DNA from 2 places in the Streptomyces sp. NPDC048479 genome. Region 2 is predicted to be linked to the other one. Evidence: riboswitches for the same ligand, from Rfam matches in the RefSeq annotation. Region 2 holds a riboswitch; the other holds the start of a gene.
The links. A riboswitch is a leader RNA that binds a small molecule or an ion and turns the genes downstream of it on or off. The one in region 2 is predicted to bind S-adenosylmethionine.

Region 1: another riboswitch for S-adenosylmethionine. It lies ahead of thrC (threonine synthase); the one in region 2 lies ahead of AB0D12_RS00810 (aminotransferase class V-fold PLP-dependent enzyme).

What each region holds. Positions count from the first base shown of each region.
Region 1 covers NZ_JBEZKA010000008.1:223,571-234,020, forward strand. Annotated here, with positions in the region: gene AB0D12_RS15515 (cold-shock protein) at 135-338, opposite strand; gene AB0D12_RS15520 (MoaD/ThiS family protein) at 750-1,025, opposite strand; gene thrC (threonine synthase) at 1,049-2,332, opposite strand; SAM riboswitch class I at 2,350-2,477, opposite strand; gene AB0D12_RS15530 (glucosyl-3-phosphoglycerate synthase) at 2,641-3,579, shown strand; gene AB0D12_RS15535 (hypothetical protein) at 3,619-3,873, shown strand; gene AB0D12_RS15540 (trehalose-6-phosphate synthase) at 3,981-5,390, shown strand; gene otsB (trehalose-phosphatase) at 5,367-6,215, opposite strand; gene AB0D12_RS15550 (DUF3263 domain-containing protein) at 6,225-6,473, opposite strand; gene AB0D12_RS15555 (extracellular solute-binding protein) at 6,647-7,870, opposite strand; gene AB0D12_RS15560 (sugar isomerase) at 8,170-9,063, shown strand; gene AB0D12_RS15565 (ROK family protein) at 9,300-10,238, shown strand; gene nagA (N-acetylglucosamine-6-phosphate deacetylase) at 10,238-10,450, shown strand, end outside.
Region 2 covers NZ_JBEZKA010000001.1:173,775-184,224, reverse strand. Annotated here, with positions in the region: gene ctaD (cytochrome c oxidase subunit I) at 1-106, shown strand, start outside; gene AB0D12_RS00850 (cytochrome c oxidase subunit 4) at 103-501, shown strand; gene AB0D12_RS00845 (Ig-like domain-containing protein) at 621-1,874, shown strand; gene AB0D12_RS00840 (hypothetical protein) at 1,887-2,288, opposite strand; gene AB0D12_RS00835 (heme-copper oxidase subunit III) at 2,459-3,079, shown strand; gene AB0D12_RS00830 (c-type cytochrome) at 3,157-3,966, shown strand; gene AB0D12_RS00825 (Rieske 2Fe-2S domain-containing protein) at 3,963-5,015, shown strand; gene AB0D12_RS00820 (cytochrome bc complex cytochrome b subunit) at 5,012-6,640, shown strand; gene trpD (anthranilate phosphoribosyltransferase) at 6,771-7,835, shown strand; SAM riboswitch class IV at 7,944-8,061, shown strand; gene AB0D12_RS00810 (aminotransferase class V-fold PLP-dependent enzyme) at 8,269-9,684, shown strand; gene AB0D12_RS00805 (Lrp/AsnC ligand binding domain-containing protein) at 9,775-10,056, opposite strand; gene AB0D12_RS00800 (rhomboid family intramembrane serine protease) at 10,053-10,450, opposite strand, start outside.

The DNA of each region.
Region 1 (10,450 bases), on a different contig from region 2:
GCGCGAAGGGACCCGCGGACGGGCACAGGAGCGGACGCGCGAGCACACCCGCGGGCAGACGCACGAGGGGCCCGCATCCCTGGTGGGATGCGGGCCCCTCGCCGTGAGTGCGTCGGTGGCCGATCGCGCCGAGATCAGACGGCGAGCTTGACCATATCCGCCTGCGGACCCTTCTGGCCCTGCGAGATCTCGAATTCGACTCGCTGACCCTCTTCAAGGGTGCGGTAACCGTCCATCTGGATCGCACTGTAGTGGACGAAAACATCCGCACCACCGTCGACCGCGATGAAGCCGTACCCCTTCTCCGCGTTGAACCACTTGACGGTGCCCTGAGCCATGCCTAACTCCCCTATTACTGGCCCTTGCGCAGGACCGCACTTCGCGGACCCTGGGTCAGACCTCCACCCTCCGACAGGAGAGGGTGTGCGCCGGAACGCGTCGACCGCGGCTGAATGTATCTGCCCAACTGCCCTCTGCAACAGGTCAATCCGACGAGAAATCCGAGCACGCGTGAACGGATAATTGAACTGAATTCAATAAATTCCGGGGCAAGTCGGGCCCGGCAAATGACGCTTAAGAGGCAATTCGAGCGAACTTATTGGCTGCTTCTCGATGGGCCAGGACGCATTCTCATATGCGGCCGGCATAAGCAGCGGCGGGGCCTTCCCCAACTGTACCGCGCTCAACCATACAGAATTGCCCCCTCCGCTTCTCTTGCGGAGGGGGCAATTCTGGTAACGCTGCGTAGCTCAGCCGCCGGCGACGGCAGGAATGATCGAAACGCCCGCACCGTCCGGCGTCGCGGTCTCAAGACCCTGCTCGAAACGGACGTCGTCGTCATTCACGTACACGTTCACGAAGCGGCGCAGCTTGCCCTGGTCGTCCAGGACGCGCGCGGCGATGCCCGTGTGGTTCTGCTCCAGGTCGGCGATCACCTCGGAGAGCGTCGCGCCCTCTGCCGGGACCTCGGCCTGACCGCCCGTGTACGTACGGAGAATGGTGGGGATGCGGACGTTCACGCTCATGGTGTTCTGCCTTCCGTAGGTAGTCAGCGGGCCAGGCCGGCGTCGCGGAACGCGTCGAGGCTCGGGCGGATGGTCGCCGTGGGTCCGGTCGTCGGGGCGACCGCGTCGAGGGTCTTGAGACCGTCGCCGGTGTTGAGCACGACCGTGGTGAGCGCCGGGTCGAGCACGCCCTCCTCGATCAGCTTCCGCGTCACGCCCACGGTCACGCCGCCCGCGGTCTCCGCGAAGATGCCCTCGGTACGGGCCAGCAGCTTGATCGCGTCGACGATCTGCTCGTCGTTGACATCCTCCACCGCGCCGCCCGTGCGGCGCGCGATGTCCAGCACGTACGGGCCGTCGGCCGGGTTGCCGATGGCCAGCGACTTGGCGATGGTGTCCGGCTTCTGCGGACGTACGACGTCGTGCCCGGCCTTGAAGGCCGTCGACACCGGCGAGCAGCCCTCCGCCTGGGCACCGAAGATCTTGTACGGCTTGTCCTCGACCAGACCGAGCTTGATCAGCTCCTGCAGACCCTTGTCGATCTTGGTGAGCTGCGAGCCCGAGGCGATCGGGATCACGATCTGGTCGGGCAGCTGCCAGCCGAGCTGTTCGCAGATCTCGTATGCCAGCGTCTTGGAGCCCTCGCCGTAGTACGGGCGGAGGTTGACGTTGACGAAGCCCCAGCCCTCGCCCAGCGGGTCGCCGATGAGCTCCGAGCAGAAGCGGTTGACGTCGTCGTAGTTGCCCTCGATGCCGACCAGCTCGCCGCCGTACACCGCGGCCATGACGACCTTGCCCTGCTCCAGGTCGTGCGGGATGAACACGCAGGAGCGGAAGCCGGCCCGTGCGGCTGCCGCACCGACGGCGCCCGCGAGGTTGCCGGTGGAGGAGCAGGAGAGAGTCGTGAAGCCGAAGGCGCGCGCGGCCTCGACGGCGATCGCGACGACGCGGTCCTTGAAGGAGTGCGTCGGGTTGCCGGAGTCGTCCTTGATGTACAGGCCACCGGTAACGCCCAGCTCACGGGCGAGATTGTCGGCCTTGACGAGCTTGGTGAAACCGGGGTTGATGTTCGGCTTCTCGGCCACGTCGGCGGGGACGGGCAGCAGCGGGGCGTACCGCCAGATATTGTTCGGACCCGCTTCGATCCGCTTCTTCAGCGCGTCGGAGTCGCCGCTGGGCAGGTCGTACGCGACTTCGAGGGGCCCGAAACACAGGGCACAGGCGAAGATCGGGCCGAGGTCGAAACGCTCTCCGCACTCGCGACACGAGAGCGCCGCGGCGGGACCGAGGTTCACTGGAGTGGTGCTTGCGACAGTCTGAACAGCCATGGAGGCGAGGCCCTTTCTCCTCATCTTCCCCGTGACGCATTTCGCCACGAGACGGAATTGGCACCTTCCCCACCGTGACCTCGCGGTCGGCGGGAGGGTTGCCGGGGCTTCAACGGGCCGTTCCCTCTGCCCCTCTGGATGAGCGGTATTCGATTGTCAGCGTGAGGACCCCCGACATGCGACGGTCATCCGCGTTGTTCAAGACTGTAACCGAAGGCCTGGACGGTTGAGATAGTCGTCCGAACCGCGAGATGAAGATCATGGCCCCTGCCGCTGGCGCGGCGTGGCACAACCAGGGAGTAACGAGCGTGCTGGAAGAGGTGGAGCGCTGGCTGAGCAGGCGTTCCTGGTCCGTGTCCGACCGGCCGCTGCACCAGCTCATCGCTGCCAAGCGCGGTACGACCGTCAGTGTCGTGCTGCCCGCGCTCGACGAGGAGGCGACGGTCGGCGAGATCGTCACCGTGATCCGGCGCGAGCTGATGGAAGCGGTGCCGCTCGTCGACGAGCTGGTCGTCATCGACTCGGGCTCGAGCGACCGTACGGCGGAGGTGGCCGCGGCGGCCGGCGCGCGGGTGGTGCACCGCGACGCGATACTGCCGCGGATACCGGCGGTCCCCGGCAAGGGCGAGGTGCTGTGGCGGTCGCTGATGGTGACCAGCGGCGACATCGTCTGCTTCATCGACGCGGACCTCAGGGACTTCTCGGCGGACTTCGTCTCCGGGATCGTCGGACCGCTGCTGACCGACCCCGAAGTGCAGTTCGTCAAAGCGATGTACGACCGGCCGCTGGGCGATGTGGCAGGTCAGGGCGGCCGGGTCACCGAGCTGGTGGCGCGCCCGCTGCTCAATCTGCACTGGCCGCAGCTGGCCGGGGTCGTCCAGCCGCTCGGCGGCGAGTACGCGGCGCGGCGCTCGCTCCTCGAGCGGCTGCCCTTCCCCGTCGGTTACGGAGTGGAGCTGGGCCTGCTCGTGGACGCACTGCACACGGTGGGTCTTGACGCGCTGGCCCAGGTGGACGTCGGCTCGCGCAAGCACCGGCACCAGGACGGGCAGGCGCTGGGCCGAATGGCCGCGGCGATCTACCGTACGGCTCAACTACGGCTGTCCCGCGGCCACTTGGTGCGGCCGGCGCTCACGCAGTTCGAGCGCGGCGAGGACGGTTTCGAACCGCGCACCTATCCGGTGGACACGGAGGAGCGGCCGCCGATGCGCGAGATCGGTGAGTACGCGGCGCGTCGCGCGGCATAACCATCACCGCTGTAACGATTTGTCCAACACTTCCTATTTATGGGCTTCAGATACAGTACGGGCGCCCCGCGCCGCAGTGCCGGGCTTCCGCGGTTCCTCGGGGCCCTGGCATTCATCACCACCGTTCTGACCGCTGTGGTCATCCAGGGACAGGCGATGGCCGACACCGTCGCCCCGGCGAACCGGGGCGACCACAGCTCCGAGCGGCTGTGGCTCCTCGGCGGTCTGGCGCTGAGCCTGACCGCGGCCGGTGTGATCGCGGTCGCCGCCACGCGCGGGCGCCGCAATCACTGAGCGGGCGCCGCTATCACCGACCTGCTCCCGTGAATCACCAATCTGCCGACCTGCCCTTCGGCCGTACGCACGTTTGAGGGTTTGTGCGACGGGCTAGGTTTCGCCACATGGTTTCCGAGCACCCTGCTGCCCAGGTCCTCGTCGCGTCGAACCGCGGCCCGGTCTCGTACACGCTGCGCGAGGACGGCTCGCTCGACGCCAAGCGCGGCGGCGGCGGGCTGGTCTCCGGTCTCTCCGCCATCGGCTCCGAGGCGGACGCCCTGTGGGTGTGCGCCGCGCTGGGCGACGGCGACCGTGAGGCGGTACGGCGCGGGGTCGGCGAGGCCGGGGTGCTGATGCTCGACATCGACCCGGCCGTCCACTCCGACGCGTACAACGGCATCGCGAACTCCGTGCTCTGGTTCGTCCACCATCTGCTGTACCAGACGCCGGTGGAGCCGGTCTTCGACGATGAGTTCCGCCGCCAATGGGCCTCGTACGAGACCTACAACCGGGCCTTCGCGGACGCGCTCGCCGCGCAGGCGGCTCCCGGTGCGGCGGTCCTGGTGCAGGACTACCACCTGGCGCTGGTGCCCGGCATGCTCCGCGAGCTGCGGCCGGATCTGCGGATCGGGCACTTCTCGCACACGCCGTGGGCGCCCGTCGACTACTTCCGGATGCTGCCCGACGACATCGCCGAGCAGCTGCTGCGCGGCCTGCTCGGCGCGGACCGGACCTGTTTTCTGACCCGGCGGTGGGCGGACGCGTTCACGGCGTGCTGTACGGACCTGCTGGGCGCGGACTCCCTGACGGGCACCCGGATCGGCGTGCACGGGCTCGGCGCGGACGCGGACTTCCTGCGGGAGCGCGCGCACCGGCCGGATGTGGCGGAGCGGCTGGTGGCGCTGCGCGAAGAGATCGGCGGCACCCCGTCGGCGCCCCGGAAGACGATCGTCCGGGTGGACCGCACCGAGCTGTCCAAGAACATCGTGCGCGGCCTGCTCGCCTACCGGCAGCTGCTGGAGTCCCGTCCGGAGTGGCGGGAGCGAGTCGTCCATGTCGCCTTCGCCTACCCCTCCCGGCAGGACCTGGCGGTGTACCGCGACTACACGGCGGCGGTCCAGCGCCTCGCCGACGAGATCAACTCCGGTTACGGGACACCGACGTGGACCCCGGTCGTCCTCCATGTGAAGGACGACTTCGCACGCTCCCTGGCCGCGTACCGGCTGGCCGACGTGGCCCTGGTCAACCCGATCCGTGACGGCATGAACCTCGTCGCCAAGGAGATCCCGGTCGTCTCGGACAACGGCTGCGCGCTGGTGCTGTCGCGGGAGGCAGGGGCGTACGAGGAATTGGGCGAGGACGCCGTGGTGGTGAACCCGTACGACGTGACCGGCACCACCGAGGCGCTCCACGAGGCGCTGACGATGCCGGACAACGAACGGGCCGGGCGCACCAAGCGGCTGGCGGCAGCGGCGACCGCGCTGCCGCCGCAGAAGTGGTTCCTGGACCAGCTACAGGCGCTGCGCGAGATCTGACAGAAACCCGACCACCGCCGCCGGGCCCGGCAGCAGCAGATCGGCCCGCTCCGCGAGCTCGGGGACCTCCTCGCTTCCGCTGCACACCAGCAGACCGGGGACGCCGTCCGCGCGGAGCTTCTCCACCGCGGCGAAGGCGGGCAGATCCCCGAGGTCGTCGCCGGCGTAGAGCACGGAACCGGCCTTCACCTCGCGTACGTACTCCTCGAGCGCCACACCCTTGTCCATCCCGGGCGGGCGCAGCTCCAGGACCATACGGCCCGGCTCCACGATCAGGCCGTGGCGTGCGGCGAGTTCGGTGAGCGGTTCGCGCAGGGCCTCGAAAGCTGCCTGCGGGTCGGACGCACGGCGGGTGTGGACAGCGACCGCCTGGCCCTTCTCCTCGATCCAGATGCCCTGCCAGGCGCCGACGCGGTCCAGGAATCCGGGGAGTTCGGCGCGGACGGCCGCGACGCCGGGGTGCGGGGCAGGCGTATGGACGGTGCCGGAGACGGCGTCCCAGCGCTCGGCGCCGTAGTGGCCGAGGACGACGAGATGGTCGAGGCCCGGCACTCCGGCGAAGCCGCCGTACCGCACGGCGACACCGGCGGGGCGGCCGGTGATCACGGCGACGGACAGGACCCGCGGGGCGAGCGCGGCGAGCGCGGGGACCGCGCCCGGGTGGGCGCGGGCCTGGTCGGGGTCGGGCACGATCTCGGCGAGGGTGCCGTCGAAGTCGAGTCCGACGACGGTTTTCTCGGGCCTGGCGAGGATCGCGGCCAGACCTTCCCGGCCGGCGGGCGTCGACGGTGTCGGCAAGGGGTGCGCATACGGAGTGCTGCCCATGCCCCGACCCTATCGGCGACTTCGCCGGGCGTCTCTGACGCGGCGCAGCCGGTTGACGGTCACGGGGTCGTGAGCCAGGGCGCGCTCGTCGTCGAGAAGGGCATTGAGGAGCTGGTAGTAGCGGACCGGGGAGATACCGAGCTGCTCGCGGATGGCCCGTTCCTTTGCGCCGGGTCCCGGCCAGGAGTGGTGCTCCATGGCCAGAACGGCACGGTCCCGCTCGGAGAGCGCCTCGTCGTGGGTCATACGATCCAACATATCCGCGCGACGAGGCCCGCTGCCCGGCTGTCCGCGCACTCGGCTGCCCCGCTGCCCGGCTGCCCGGCTGTCCGCGCACTCGGCGGCCCGGTTGCCGGGCGGCTCGGCTGCCCGGTTGCCGGACCTCGGCTGCCCGGTTGCCGGACCTCGGCTGCGCGGTTGCCGGACCTCGGCTACTCGGCGTTCTCCGCGGCGGTGGCCGCCCGGCCGATCCGGCCGAGGACGGTCGCCGGGTCGCCGCCCGGCTCGACGGCCTTGCCTATGTTCCCCTTGATGTTCTCGCTGACCGAGGCCCACGACGTCTTGCCGACCGGCGGAAGCACCGAGGTGGGGAGCTCGTGGAGGAACTTCCTCAGCTCCAGGTGCGCCGGGTCCTTCTCCATCGCCTCGGACGCGGTGACCGTCGCCGGCAGCAGGGCGTTCTGGCCGGCGAAGTCGAGGACGTTCTTGTCGCTGAAGACGAAGTCCAGGAACTTGCCGACTTCGACGCGGTGGCCGTTCTGCTTGAAGCCCATGATCCAGTCGGCGACGCCCATCGCCGACCTGGCCTTGCCGTTCCTGCCGGGCAGCGCCACCTGGCCGACCTGGATGCCCGCCTTCTCGGCGGCCTGCACCAGCGAGGGGTGACCGTTGAGCATGCCGACCTCGCCGCGGGTGAAGGCGGCGAACGCCTCCTTGCGGTTCAGCTTGGAGGGCGCGACCGGGCCGGTGAGCTTCTTCTCGACCAGGTTCTCCTTCAGCCAGGTGAAGGTGCTGATGTTCTGCGTGGAGTCGATCGCGTACTTGCCGACCGGGTCGATATAGCCGTCGCCGCCGCTGAGCAGCCACATCATGGTCTCGGCCTGGGCCTCTTCCGGACCGAACGGCAGCGCGAAGGGGTACTTCGCGTCCGTGTTGGCCTTCAGCCTGACCGCGTCGTCCTTGAGGTCGTCCCAGGTCTTCGGGTCCTCCTTGATGCCGGCCTCTTTGAAGAGCTTCTTGTTGAAGAAGAGGAGCCGGGTGGAGGCGACGAACGGCAGACCGTACTGGACATGCCGCTGCTCGCCGGCGTCGACGAGCGGGCCGAGGAAGTTGGACTGCACGGGTACGGAGAGCAGTTGGTCCGCGCTGTAGAGCTTGTCGGCCGCGGCGTAGTCGGCGTACGCGCCGATCTGCGCGACGTCAGGGGCCTTGCCCGCCTTGACCATCTCGGCGACCTTGCGGTCGACGTCGTTCCAGGATTCGATCTGGACGTCGATCTTGATGCCAGGGTTCTTGGACTCGAACGCGGCGGCGAGATCCGCCCAGTACTTCTTGCTGCTCTGGCCGCCGGCCACGTCGTAGTCGGCCGCGACCAGCTTGAGCGTCACATCTCCGGAAGCGCTGGAGCTGCCACAGCCCGAGAGCGTCACCGTCATACCCAGTGCGGCGACTGCCGCGGTCAGACCCAAGAAGCGCTGCTGCACAGCTCTTCCCCACCCTCTGCCGTTGGTTGCCCGTCTTGTCCCAGACGGTCCCCCGCGACGTCTTCTGAGAAGAGCTGCGATTTTCCCCCATCCGGGTGATGAGGTCTACTCCACTGGATATCACTTCTGCAACGCCTGACCCACGGCGGACGGGCATTGCCCGGGTAGGCCACGGCCTGCTAAGCACGTCACGGCACGAAATGGTCGGTGCCGGTCCCGAGTTACGCGCACGTCACTAGGAGCCTTGCCGCATGTCCCGTACCGCAGCAGAAATTGCCACCCAGCCCGCCTGCTGGCGACGAGCGGCCGAGGCTGCCGCCGTCTTCGAGGGACTTCCGGCGCCGGGCGAGCGCGTCGCCGTCACCGGGTGCGGGACGTCCTGGTTCATGGCGATCGCGTACGCCGCGTTGCGGGAGGCGGCGGGACAGGGCGAGACGGACGCCTTCGCCTCCTCCGAGTTCCCGGCCGGCCGGTCCTACGACCGTGTCGTCGCGATCACCCGCTCCGGCACCACGACCGAGGTGCTCGACCTGCTGCGCGAGCTGAAGGGCTCGGTGCCGACGCTGGCTCTGACCGCGGACCCGAAGACGCCCGTGATGGAGGCGGCGGACGCGGTGGCGGTGCTGGACTGGGCGGACGAGGAGTCGGTCGTCCAGACCCGGTTCGCCACGACCGCGCTGGCGTTCCTGCGGGCGGGGCTCGGCGACATCCCGGGGCTGAAGTCGGTCACCGACGCGGCGGTCGACGCGGAGCTCGCGATCACGGAGCCGCTCGCGGACGCGGTGGTCGGCGCGGAGCAGTGGACGTTCCTGGGCCGCGGCTGGACGTACGGGCTGGCGCTCGAGGCGGGTCTGAAGATGCGCGAGGCGGCGGGTGCGTGGACGGAGTCGTACCCGGCGATGGAGTACCGCCACGGTCCGATCTCGATCACCGGTCCCGGCCGGGTGGCGTGGGTCTTCGGCGCGCTGCCGGAGGGCCTGTCGGTGGACGTGGCCCGGGTGGGCGGCACGCTGGTGGCCCGTCAGGAGACGGACCCGCTGGCGGACCTGATCCGTGCGCAGCGTCTCGCGGTGACGCTGGCCGAGTCGAAGGGCTACGACCCGGACCGCCCGCAGAACCTGACCCGCAGCGTGATTCTGGGCTGACGGGTCCGCGGGGTGCGGGCCAGGTCCGGCGGGTGCGGGTGCGCCTGCGGTGGACCTGTTCCCGGACGCCCTCCGGGCGTGTCCTCAATCGCCGGACGGGCTGCATTGCAGCCCGTCCGGCGATTGAGGAGCGGGGCTTGGGGCGGAGCCCCGGTCACTCCGCCGTTTGTATGACCGCGCAACAATCCGTCACAGTGGACTAGACCTTTCTTGGGTGTACACGCCAGACTGTCCACGTGAGACATGTCATCGCCCTCGATGTGGGCGGCACCGGGATGAAAGCCGCCCTGGTCGGGGTGGACGGGACGCTGCTGTACGAGGCCCGCCGCGCGACCGGGCGCGAACGCGGGCCCGACGCCGTCGTCGAGACCATCCTCGGCTTCGCCGAGGAACTACGCGCGTACGGCGCCGAGCACCTCGGCGAGAGCTCCCTCGCCGCCGGCGTCGCCGTACCCGGCCTCGTCGACGCCGACCGCGGCATCGCCGTCTACGCCGCCAACCTCGGCTGGCGCGACGTACCGATGCGCGCCCTGCTCGCCGAACGCCTCGGCGGCGTACCGGTCGCGCTCGGCCACGACGTCAGGACCGGCGGCCTCGCCGAGGGCCGGATCGGGGCCGGCAAGGGCGCCGACCGGTTCCTGTTCGTGCCGCTCGGCACCGGGATCGCCGGTGCCATCGGCATCGCGGGATCCATCGAGGCCGGCGCCCACGGATACGCGGGCGAGATCGGCCATATCGTCGTACGCCCCGAAGGCCCCGACTGCGGCTGCGGCCAGCGCGGCTGCCTCGAGACGCTGGCCTCCGCCGCCGCGGTGACCAGGGCCTGGGCCGCCGCATCCGGCGACCCGGACGCGGACGCGGCCGACTGCGCGAAGGCCGTCGAGTCCGGCGACGAACGGGCCGCGCGGGTCTGGCACGACGCCGTCGACGCGCTCGCCGCCGGCCTGGTCACCGCGCTCACCCTGCTGGACCCCCGCACGCTGATCATCGGTGGCGGTCTCGCCGAGGCGGGGGAAACCTTGTTCACACCACTGCGGGCCGCGGTCGAGGAGCGCGTCACGTTCCAGAAGCTGCCCGCCATCGTCCCGGCTGCCCTCGGGGACACCGCCGGATGCCTGGGCGCGGGGCTGCTCGCCTGGGATCTGCTCGCCACCGACTCGGAGGTAACCGCCTAATGGCCGCAAGCGCCGAAAGCACAGTTCTCGCGGGCGCCCGGGTGGTGCTGCCGACCGGGATCGTCGAGAACGGACGGCTCGTCGTCGCCGGCACGAAGATTGCCGGCGCCGCGCGGGCGGACGCGCCCGCCCGCGATCTGTCCGGCCACTGGGTCGTCCCCGGCTTCGTCGACATCCACAACCACGGCGGCGGCGGCGCCTCGTTCACCTCC
Region 2 (10,450 bases):
CCTGCACCACCCGGAGATCGCCGCTCTCGACCAGCTCGAGCACGGCGGTCACGGAGCCAGCGTCCTTACCGGTGGCAAGACCGGTGACAAGGAGGACGGCAAGTGAAGATCCAAGGCAAGATGTTCCTCTGGCTGAGCGTCTTCATCCTCGCCGTCGCCGTCCTGTACGGCGTGTGGTCGAAGGAGCCGGCCGGTACCACCGCGCTCTTCCTGGCCTTCGGCCTGAGCGTCATGATCGGCTACTACCTGGCCTTCACGGCCCGGCGAGTGGACGCCATGGCCCAGGACGACAAGGAGGCCGACGTAGCGGACGAGGCCGGCGAGGTGGGGTTCTTCGCCCCGCACAGCTGGCAGCCGCTCGCACTCGGCATCGGTGGTGCGCTCGCCTTCATGGGCGTCGTCTTCGGCTGGTGGCTGCTGTACTTCTCCGCCCCGGTCATCCTGGTCGGCCTGTTCGGCTGGGTGTTCGAGTTCTACCGCGGTGAGAACCAGAACCAGTAACACCGCGTCAGCAGCACACGGGCCGGGCCCGGATCCCACTCACTCCTGAGAGGGATCCGGGCCCCTCGTTTGCAGTCACCCGGCGCGCCGTTATTGACCGATCTTCATAACGTGTGCTTATGAACCACACCCCGCACATACGCACCGTCGTCAGCTGCACCCTGCTGGTCGTGTCCCTCGGGGCGGGCGCGGCCGCGTGCTTCGGGTCCGACGGCAACCCGCTCGCCGCGAAGCCGTACGACGCGGCGGAACAGATCTCCTTCAACGCGCCGTCCGACAGCGCCAAAGCGGACCCGGACAAGCCTCTCGAGATCACCGTCGACGGCAGTGACGGCCGGATCACCGATGTCATGGTGACCGACGAACGGGGCCACCACCTGGCCGGCGAACTCTCCGCGGACGGCGGCCGCTGGCGCTCCACGGCGCCCCTGTCGGCCGGCGCCAAGTACACCGTGAAGGTCTCCATGGAGGACGAGGACGGCTTCCCGGGCACCCGGACGATCACCTTTGAGACCGCGCCCTCCAAGAAGCTCCTGACCGTCCAATTCGGCCCGAAGGCGGGCACGTACGGCGTCGGCCAGCCCATCACCGCGGAGCTCACCGCCCCGGTCAGGGACAAGGCGGCCAGGGCGGTCGTCGAAAGCGCCCTGAAGGTCGAGTCCACGCCCGCAGTGGAGGGCACCTGGCACTGGGTGGACGACAAGAAGCTGCACTTCCGCCCGAAGGAGTACTGGCCCGCAGGCGCGACCGTCAGCGCGGTCAGCAACCTCCAGGGCGTCAAGGTCGCCGACAAGCTCTACGGCGGCGCCTCGCAGCCACTGAAACTCACCATCGGGGACCGAATAGAGGCCATAACCGACGCCGGCGCGCACCAGATGACGGTCAAGCGCAACGGAGAAGTGATCAACACCATTCCGGTGACCACCGGCAAGCCCGGCTTCTCCACCCGGAACGGAATCAAGGTCGTGCTCGGCAAGGAGTACTTCGTACGGATGCGCGGCACCAGCATCGGTATCTCCGCGGGCAGCTCGGAATCGTACGACCTGTCCGTCTACTACGCGACCCGCGTCACCTGGAGCGGTGAGTACGTCCACGCCGCGCCGTGGTCCGTCGGCTCACAGGGGTACGCGAACGTCAGCCACGGCTGCACCGGGATGTCCACGAGCAATGCCGCCTGGTTCTACAAGACCGTGCGCGAGGGCGACATAGTCAAGGTCATCAACAGCGCCGGCGCCGAGATGGACCCCTTCGGCAACGGCTTCGGCGACTGGAACCTGTCCTGGGACACATGGCGCAAGGGCAGTGCCCTGGTGGCCGGGACCAGGGACGGCAGCAGCCCCGACGACACGGCGCGACTGCGTCCCCAGGTCTGACCGGCCGGGGCCTCAGGCCTGAACGGCGAGCCTGCGGCGCAGCAGGGCGGCCAGGGAGTCCGCGAACTCCACCGGCTCGACCGGAAGGGTCACCGCGGCCTCCGCACGGCTCCAGGTGGCCAGCCAGGCGTCCTGCGGGCGGCCCATCAGCAGCAGTACGGGCGGGCAGTTGAAGATCTCGTCCTTGATCTGCCGACAGACGCCCATACCGCCCGCGGGAACCGACTCGCCGTCCAGTACGCAGACATCGACACCGCCCTCGTCCAGCGCTTTCAGGACGGCAGGGAGGGTCGCGCACTCCAGGAACTCCACCGGCGGCAGATCGGCGGCCGGCCTGCGTCCCGCTGCCAACCGCACCTGCTCGCGGGTGCCCGAGTCATCGCTGTAGACCAGCACCGTGGCAGTCGCCTGCATTGTTCCTCCGCCTCGTTGGATCAGGAACCGATGCGGCGGATGCTACTCCGTCCGACTGCCTGTCAACAGCGGTTCGGACACCGCTTCGATGGGCCGTTCGGGCAGGACACACCCCACTGACACACCGAACGGCACCCCCCGGGGTGAGGGCGGGATAAGCGACCGACATAATGTCGGTCGTGGCGACAGCAACGACAGTAGAAACCGGGCACGCGCACCCGTCGGTCAATCGGCCGAACCTCACCAGCGTCGGAACCATCATCTGGCTGAGTTCCGAGCTGATGTTCTTCGCGGCCCTCTTCGCGATGTACTTCACCCTGCGATCGGTGACGGGCGCCGAGCACTGGAAGGAAATGGCTTCGTCCCTGAACTTCCCGTTCTCGGCGACGAACACCACGATCCTGGTGCTCTCCTCCCTCACCTGCCAGCTCGGCGTCTTCGCCGCGGAGCGGGGCGATGTGAAGAAGCTCCGCACCTGGTTCACGATCACGTTCGTGATGGGTGCGATCTTCATCGGCGGTCAGGTCTTCGAGTACACCGAACTGGTCACGAAGGACGGCCTCTCGCTGTCCTCCGACCCGTACGGCTCGGTGTTCTACCTGACCACCGGCTTCCACGGCCTGCACGTGACGGGCGGCCTCATCGCATTCCTGCTGGTACTCGGCAGGACGTACGCGGCGAGGAGATTCACGCACGAGCAGGCAACCGCCGCCATCGTCGTGTCCTACTACTGGCACTTCGTCGATGTCGTCTGGATCGGCCTCTTTGCCACGATCTACATGATCAAGTAACGGCGCAGGCACTCGCTGCCTGAAGCAGACACAGTCCAGAAGCATCGACGCAGAAGATCCTGACACCGGGGTAATCCGTGAAAAAGCTCTCCGCACGACGACGCCATCCGCTGGCGGCGGTCGTCGTCCTACTCCTCGCGCTGGCGGCCACTGGGGGGCTGTACGCCGCGTTCGCACCCGCGGACAAGGCGCAGGCCGATGAAACCGCCCAGTCCCTCGCCATCGAGGAGGGCAAGAAGCTCTACACCGTCGGCTGCGCCAGCTGCCACGGGATCGGCGGTCAGGGGACCTCTGACGGCCCGAGCCTCGTCGGCGTGGGCTCCGCCGCTGTCGACTTCCAGGTCGGCACGGGCCGGATGCCCGCCCAGCAGCCCGGCGCCCAGGTGCCGGCGAAGAAGGTCATCTACTCGCAGAGCGAGATCGACCAGCTCGCGGCGTACGTGGCCTCCCTCGGCGCCGGCCCGATCACGCCGACCGAGAAGCAGTACAGCCCGGAAGGTGCGGACATCGCCAAGGGTGGCGACCTGTTCCGTACCAACTGCGCCCAGTGCCACAACTTCACGGGTGAGGGCGGTGCCCTGACGAACGGCAAGTACGCCCCGAACCTTGAGGGCGTGGACCCCAAGCACATCTACGAGGCCATGCAGACCGGCCCGCAGAACATGCCCTCCTTCCCCGACACCACGCTGCCGGAGAAGGAGAAGCAGGACATCATCGCGTACATCAAGACGGTGAACGGCGACGACTCCGAGAGCCCCGGCGGTCTCAAGCTCGGTGGCCTCGGCCCCGTCAGCGAGGGTCTGTTCGGCTGGATCTTCGGTCTGGGTGCGCTGATCGCAGTCGCCATCTGGGTCGCGGCCCACACCGCTAAGGCCAAGAAGTCATGAGCAGCCAAGAGAATCCAGAAGAGAACCTGCCGACAGAGCAGGACTCCGCGCACGGCGCGGTAAAGGTCGCGGACGATCCGTTCGCGGACCCGGGGCTGCCGGCCCACAAGCCGCGCATCCAGGACATCGACGAGCGGGCCGCCAGGCGCTCCGAGCGTGCTGTCGCCTTCATGTTCACGCTGTCGATGCTGGCCACGATCGCCTTCATCGCCTCGTACGTGATCTTCCCGGTCGACAAGATCGTCTTCATCTTCCCGTTCGGGCATGTGAGCGCGCTCAACTTCTCCCTGGGTATCACCCTCGGTGTGGCGCTCTTCAGCATCGGCGCGGGAGCGGTCCACTGGGCCCGCACCCTGATGTCCGATGTGGAGGTCGCCGACGAGCGTCACCCCATCGCGGCCGAGCCCGAGGTCAAGGCCAAGGTCATGGCCGACTTCGCCGCGGGCGCGGAGGAGTCCGGCTTCGGCCGGCGCAAGCTGATCCGCAACACCATGTTCGGCGCGCTGGCCCTGGTGCCGCTCTCCGGTCTGATGCTGCTGCGGGACCTCGGGCCGCTGCCCGAGCAGAAGCTCCGCAAGACGATGTGGGCCAAGGGCAAGCAGCTCATCAACGTGAACACCCATGAGCCGCTGCGTCCCGAGGACGTCGCCGTGGGTTCGCTCACCTTCGCCATGCCCGAGGGCCTGGAGGAGGACGCGGAGGACTTCCAGAAGCAGATCGCCAAGGCGGCCCTGATGATCGTCCGGATCCAGCCGGACGAGATCAAGGACAAGCGCGAGCTCGAGTGGTCACACGACGGCATCGTGGCATTCTCCAAGATCTGCACGCACGTCGGCTGCCCGATCAGCCTGTACGAGCAGCAGACGCACCATGTGCTCTGCCCGTGCCACCAGTCCACTTTTGACCTCTCCGACGGCGCCCGCGTCATCTTCGGCCCGGCCGGTCACGCCCTTCCGCAGCTGCGGATCGGTGTGAATGACGATGGAAACCTCGAGGCGCTCGGCGACTTCGACGAGCCCGTCGGTCCTTCCTTCTGGGAGCGCGGATGAGTACTGCGAGCGACGACAAGAACCGCAAGGCGCCCGCAGGTGAGCGGGTCGCCGACTGGGCGGACGGCCGGCTCGGGATCTACTCCCTGGCCAAGTCCAACATGCGGAAGATCTTCCCGGACCACTGGTCCTTCATGCTGGGTGAGATCTGCCTCTACAGCTTCATCATCATCATCCTCACGGGTGTGTATCTGACGCTGTTCTTCCACCCGAGCATGAACGAGGTGGAGTACCACGGCACGTATGTCCCGATGCAGGGCATCCGGATGTCCGAGGCGTATGCCTCGACCCTGGACATCAGCTTCGACGTCCGCGGTGGTCTGCTGATCCGGCAGATCCACCACTGGGCGGCGCTGATCTTCGTCGCGGGCATGCTCGTGCACATGATGCGCGTCTTCTTCACGGGCGCCTTCCGCAAGCCGCGCGAGATCAACTGGCTCTTCGGCTTCCTGCTGCTGGTGCTCGGCATGTTCACCGGCTTCACCGGCTACTCGCTCCCGGACGACCTGCTCTCCGGTACAGGTGTGCGCTTCATGGAGGGCGCGATCCTGTCGATGCCGATCGTCGGCACGTACATGTCGATGTTCCTGTTCGGCGGTGAGTTCCCGGGCGGTGACTTCGTCGCCCGGTTCTACTCGATCCACATCCTGCTGCTGCCGGGCATCATGATGGGCCTGCTGGTGGCGCACCTGATCCTGGTCTTCTACCACAAGCACACGCAGTTCGCGGGCCCCGGCCGGAACAACAAGAACGTCGTCGGCATGCCGCTGCTGCCGGTCTACATGGCCAAGGCCGGAGGCTTCTTCTTCCTGGTCTTCGGTGTCATCTCGGTCATCGCGGCCATCGCCTCGATCAACCCGATCTGGGCGCTCGGCCCGTACCGCCCGGACCAGGTCTCCACCGGCGCCCAGCCGGACTGGTACATGGGCTTCTCCGAGGGCCTGATCCGTGCGATGCCCGGCTGGGAGATCAATTTCGCGGGACACACGCTCGCTCTGGGTGTGTTCGTACCGCTGATGGTCTTCCCGCTGATCCTGGTCGCGATCGCGGTCTACCCGTTCATCGAGTCCTGGGTCACGGGGGACAAGCGCGAGCACCACATCCTGGACCGCCCGCGCAACGCCCCGACCCGTACGGCTTTCGGTGTGGCCTGGCTGACCTGGTACGTCATTCTGTTGATCGCCGGTGGCAACGACTTGTTCGCCGTCTTCTTCCACCTGTCGATCAACAGCATCACCTGGTTCGCCCGGATCGCCTTCTTCGTCGCCCCGGTCATCGCGTTCGTCATCACCAAGCGGATCTGCCTGGGTCTGCAGCGGCGTGACCACGACAAGGTGCTGCACGGGCGCGAGTCCGGCGTCATCAAGCGGCTGCCGCACGGTGAGTTCGTCGAGATCCACGAGCCGCTCTCGCAGGGGCAGCTGTACACGCTCACCGCGCACCACCAGTACACGCCCGCCGAGATCGGCCCGACGGTCGACGAGAACGGTGTCGAGCGCAAGGTGAGCCGCCTGCAGAAGCTCAGGGCCAAGCTCAGCAAGGGCTACTACGGCGAGGGGAACCAGCTCCCCAAGCCGACCGGCGAGGAGTACCAGGAGATCACCAGCGGCCACGGCCACCACTGATCGACCCTGACGATCCGAGCTGATCGCCGCAGCGGGAGCCCCGTCCATTCGATGGACGGGGCTCTTCGCCGTCTGCGGGGCTGGATAGGGTGGACCCATCCCTATTCGGCTGTGGACCCTGGAGTGGACCATGAACGTTGTGACCCCGGTTGGCGGCGACAGCGTGGCGGACCTCTCCTGGCCCCGCGTACTGGAAGCTCTCCTCAGCAACCGTGACCAGGGCGCCGACGCCACCGCCTGGGCGATGGACCGCATCCTCAGCGGCGAGGCGACCAACGCCCAGATCGCCGGTTTCGCGGTCGCCCTGCGGGCCAAGGGCGAGACGGTCGAGGAAATCTCCGGTCTTGTACGGACCATGTACGAGCACGCGAACCTGATCGAGGTGCCGGGCCCCAGCGTCGACATCGTCGGCACGGGCGGTGACGGCGCCAAGACCGTGAACATCTCCACGATGTCCGCGATCGTCGTCGCCGGAACGGGCGCGAAGGTCGTCAAGCACGGAAACCGCGCCGCGTCTTCGGCGAGCGGTGCCTCCGACGTACTGGAGAAGCTCGGCGTCAACCTCGAGCTCACCCCGCAGCGGGTCGCCGAGGTCGCGGAGGAGGCGGGGATCACCTTCTGCTTCGCGGTGAAGTTCCACCCGGCGCTGCGGCATGTGGCGGCCGCCCGCAAGGAGCTGGGTATCCGCACCACGTTCAACTTCCTCGGTCCACTCACCAACCCGGCGAGGGTGAAGGCCCAGGCCACCGGTGTCGCGGACGCCCGGATGGCGCCGATCCTGGCCGGGGTGCTCGCCGAGCGCGGCTCCTCGGCGCTGGTCTTCCGCGGCGACGACGGTATGGACGAGCTGACGACGACGGCCACCTCCCGGGTGTGGGTGGTACGGGACGGAACGGTGCGCGAGGAGGCCTTCGACCCGCGGGACGTCGGCATCGACATGGTGCCCGTGGAGGCCCTGCGGGGCGCGGATGCCTCGTTCAACGCCGATGTCGCGCGCCGGCTGCTGAGCGGCGAGGGCGGTCCCGTACGGGACGCGGTGCTGCTCAACGCGGCTGCGGCTCTGGTGGCGCTGGAGCCGACGGACCGCAGCCTGAACGAGCAGCTCGCGGCGGGCATCGCCAAGGCCGCCGCTTCGATCGACTCCGGCGCGGCCAAAGCGGCACTCGAGCGGTGGATCGCCGCCAGTAACGCCTGAGAATGCCTGAGCCCGCAGTGGCGCGACGCAAGGCGCGGTTCCTTCTCCTGTCTCAGGAACTGGACCGCGCCTTGCGCGTTGTGGGCCGTATGGCAGGATGCTCTTCAAGGTCATGAGTGACAGCGATTTAGGCCCCGGCTCGCTGTCCGGCAACCCTCCGTCCGTGGCGGGGTGCCCCGGGTGAAGACCAGGCCGTAGGCAGAGAGGTCTACGGCAAGCGCGGACCCCTGCACACCCTGGGGTCCTGGTCCTCAAGGGAGCAGTCTCGTGAGCAAGCGAATGCGATAGGGCTGATCAGCCCCTTCTTCAGCAGACCCTCACATCACGCGATCGCCGTGACATGCGAGGGCAAGCCCCGTACACAGAGCCTTCACCTGGCTGCCGTGCGGGTTCGTCGAAGCCATTCCGCCTTGTCCTGCCGGGAGATACCGCCATGTCCGCACGCCCGAACACCGTTGAGACCGCCACCGCCACCGCTGCTTCCTCCGAGTCCGCCGACCCCGTCTGCGCAGCGCCGCTTTTGGTCCTCGGCCGCGATGTGACCGTTCCGCTCGTCACCGGCGGCGAGGTGACGTACGCGGCCCTCGACTACGCGGCGAGCGCCCCGGCCCTGCAGCGGGTGTGGGACGACGTGGCCGCCTACGCCCCGTACTACGGCAGTGTGCACCGCGGCGCCGGGTACCTCTCGCAGCTCTCCACCGACCTCTTCGAGAACAGCCGCGCGACGGTCGCGGAGTTCCTCGACTGCCGCGCCGGCGACCAGGTCGTCTTCACCCGCTCCACCACCGACTCGCTGAACCTGCTGGCCGCCGCGCTCCCCGCCGACTGCCAGGTATTCGTCTTCGAGACCGAGCACCACGCCTCGCTGCTGCCGTGGCGCGACGCCCGGGTGACCTACCTGAACGCGCCGCGTACACCGGCCGAGGCCGTCGGGACGCTGGAGCGCGCGCTCGCCGACCGCACCGCATCTGCCGGCGAGGAGTACGGGCCCGCCCTGGTCTGTGTGACCGGAGCGTCGAATGTCACCGGTGAACTGTGGCCGGTCAAGGAGCTGGCGGCTGCTGCCCACGCCCATGGCGCGCGAATCGTGCTCGACGCCGCCCAGCTCGCGCCCCACCACCCGGTCTCCGTACAGGAGTTGGACGTCGACTGGGTCGCCTTCTCCGGGCACAAGCTGTACGCGCCGTTCGGCTCGGGTGTGCTCGCGGGCCGCGCGGACTGGCTGCAGGACGCGGAGCCGTACCTCGCGGGCGGCGGTGCGTCCCGCAAGGTCGCCCGGCGTACGGACGGCGGTGTGGACGTCGACTGGCACACCACGGCCGCCCGGCACGAGGCCGGTTCGCCGAACGTCATCGGCGTGTACTCCATCGCCTCCGCCTGCAAGGCGCTCACCGAGGCCGGCTTCGACAGCCTCGTCGCCCGTGAGCAGCAGCTGGTCGCCAAGGTCCGTACCGGTCTGGCGGAGGTGGAGCAGGTCAAGGTGCTCTCGCTCTTCGGGGACGACGCGCCGCGCGTCGGCGTCATCTCCTTCGTCGTCGAGGGCTGGAACAGCTCGCACTTCGCGGCGGCGCTCTCGGCGGAGTACGGCATCGGGGTACGGGACGGACTCTTCTGCGCCCACCCGCTGGTGCGGACCCTGCTGGGCAGCGACCCGCAGGACCCGGGCGAGTGCGGCGCGCCGGAGGCCGAGCCGGGCGAGCGTTCGCTCAACGCGATCCGGGTCAGCTTCGGCGCCGGTACGCCGGACGAGCATGTGGAGCGTTTCGTACGTGCGGTGCAGGAACTCGTCAGCGACGGTGCGCAGTGGAACTACCGTACGGAGGACGGCCGCTGCGTCCCGGCCGTCTGAGCCCGGCTGTCTGAGCCCGGCTGTCTGAGCCCGAACGGACGACGAAGCCCCCGGACCGGCCGGTCCGGGGGCTTCGTCGAGTCGCAGGCGTTACGCGTCGAGGCCGATCGCGAAGGCCGCCTCGAGGTCGTGCTGCGAGTAGGTACGGAAGGCGACATGTGTGTCGGTCCCCTCGACGCCCGGGATCCTGCTGATCCGGCCGGGGATGACATCCGCGAGATCGTCGTGCTTGGCCACCCGCACCATCGCGATGAGGTCGTACGTACCGGTGACGGAGAAGACTTCGCTGACGCTGTCCAGCGCGGCGATCGACTCGGCGATCTCGGGGATCCGGTCCACGCTGGTCTTGATGAGCACGATCGCGGTGATCACGGTTGGCTTTCTCCCTCGGTGGCCGCTGCTTGGGCCTTCACTCTAGTCCCATGCCGGAAACGTCCCCAGGCGTAGAGAAAGCCCGTCCCGAACCCCACCAGATGTGCGAGATACGCGACGCCCGGGCCGCTGCCCGCGCTCTGCGCCGCCAGCCATTGCAGGACGAACCAGAAGATCAGCACGATCCAGGCGGGGAAGCGCAGCGGCAGGAAGAAGAGGAAGGGGAAGAGACTGGTGACCCGGGCCTTCGGGAAGAGGTAGAGGAAGGCGCCGAGCACGCCCGAGATCGCCCCGGAGGCTCCCACCAGGGTCTGCTCGGAGCCGGCGTTGGCCGCCGCGTAGACGAGCAGCGCCAGATAGCCGCAGCCCAGATAGAAGAGAGCGAACTCCAGCT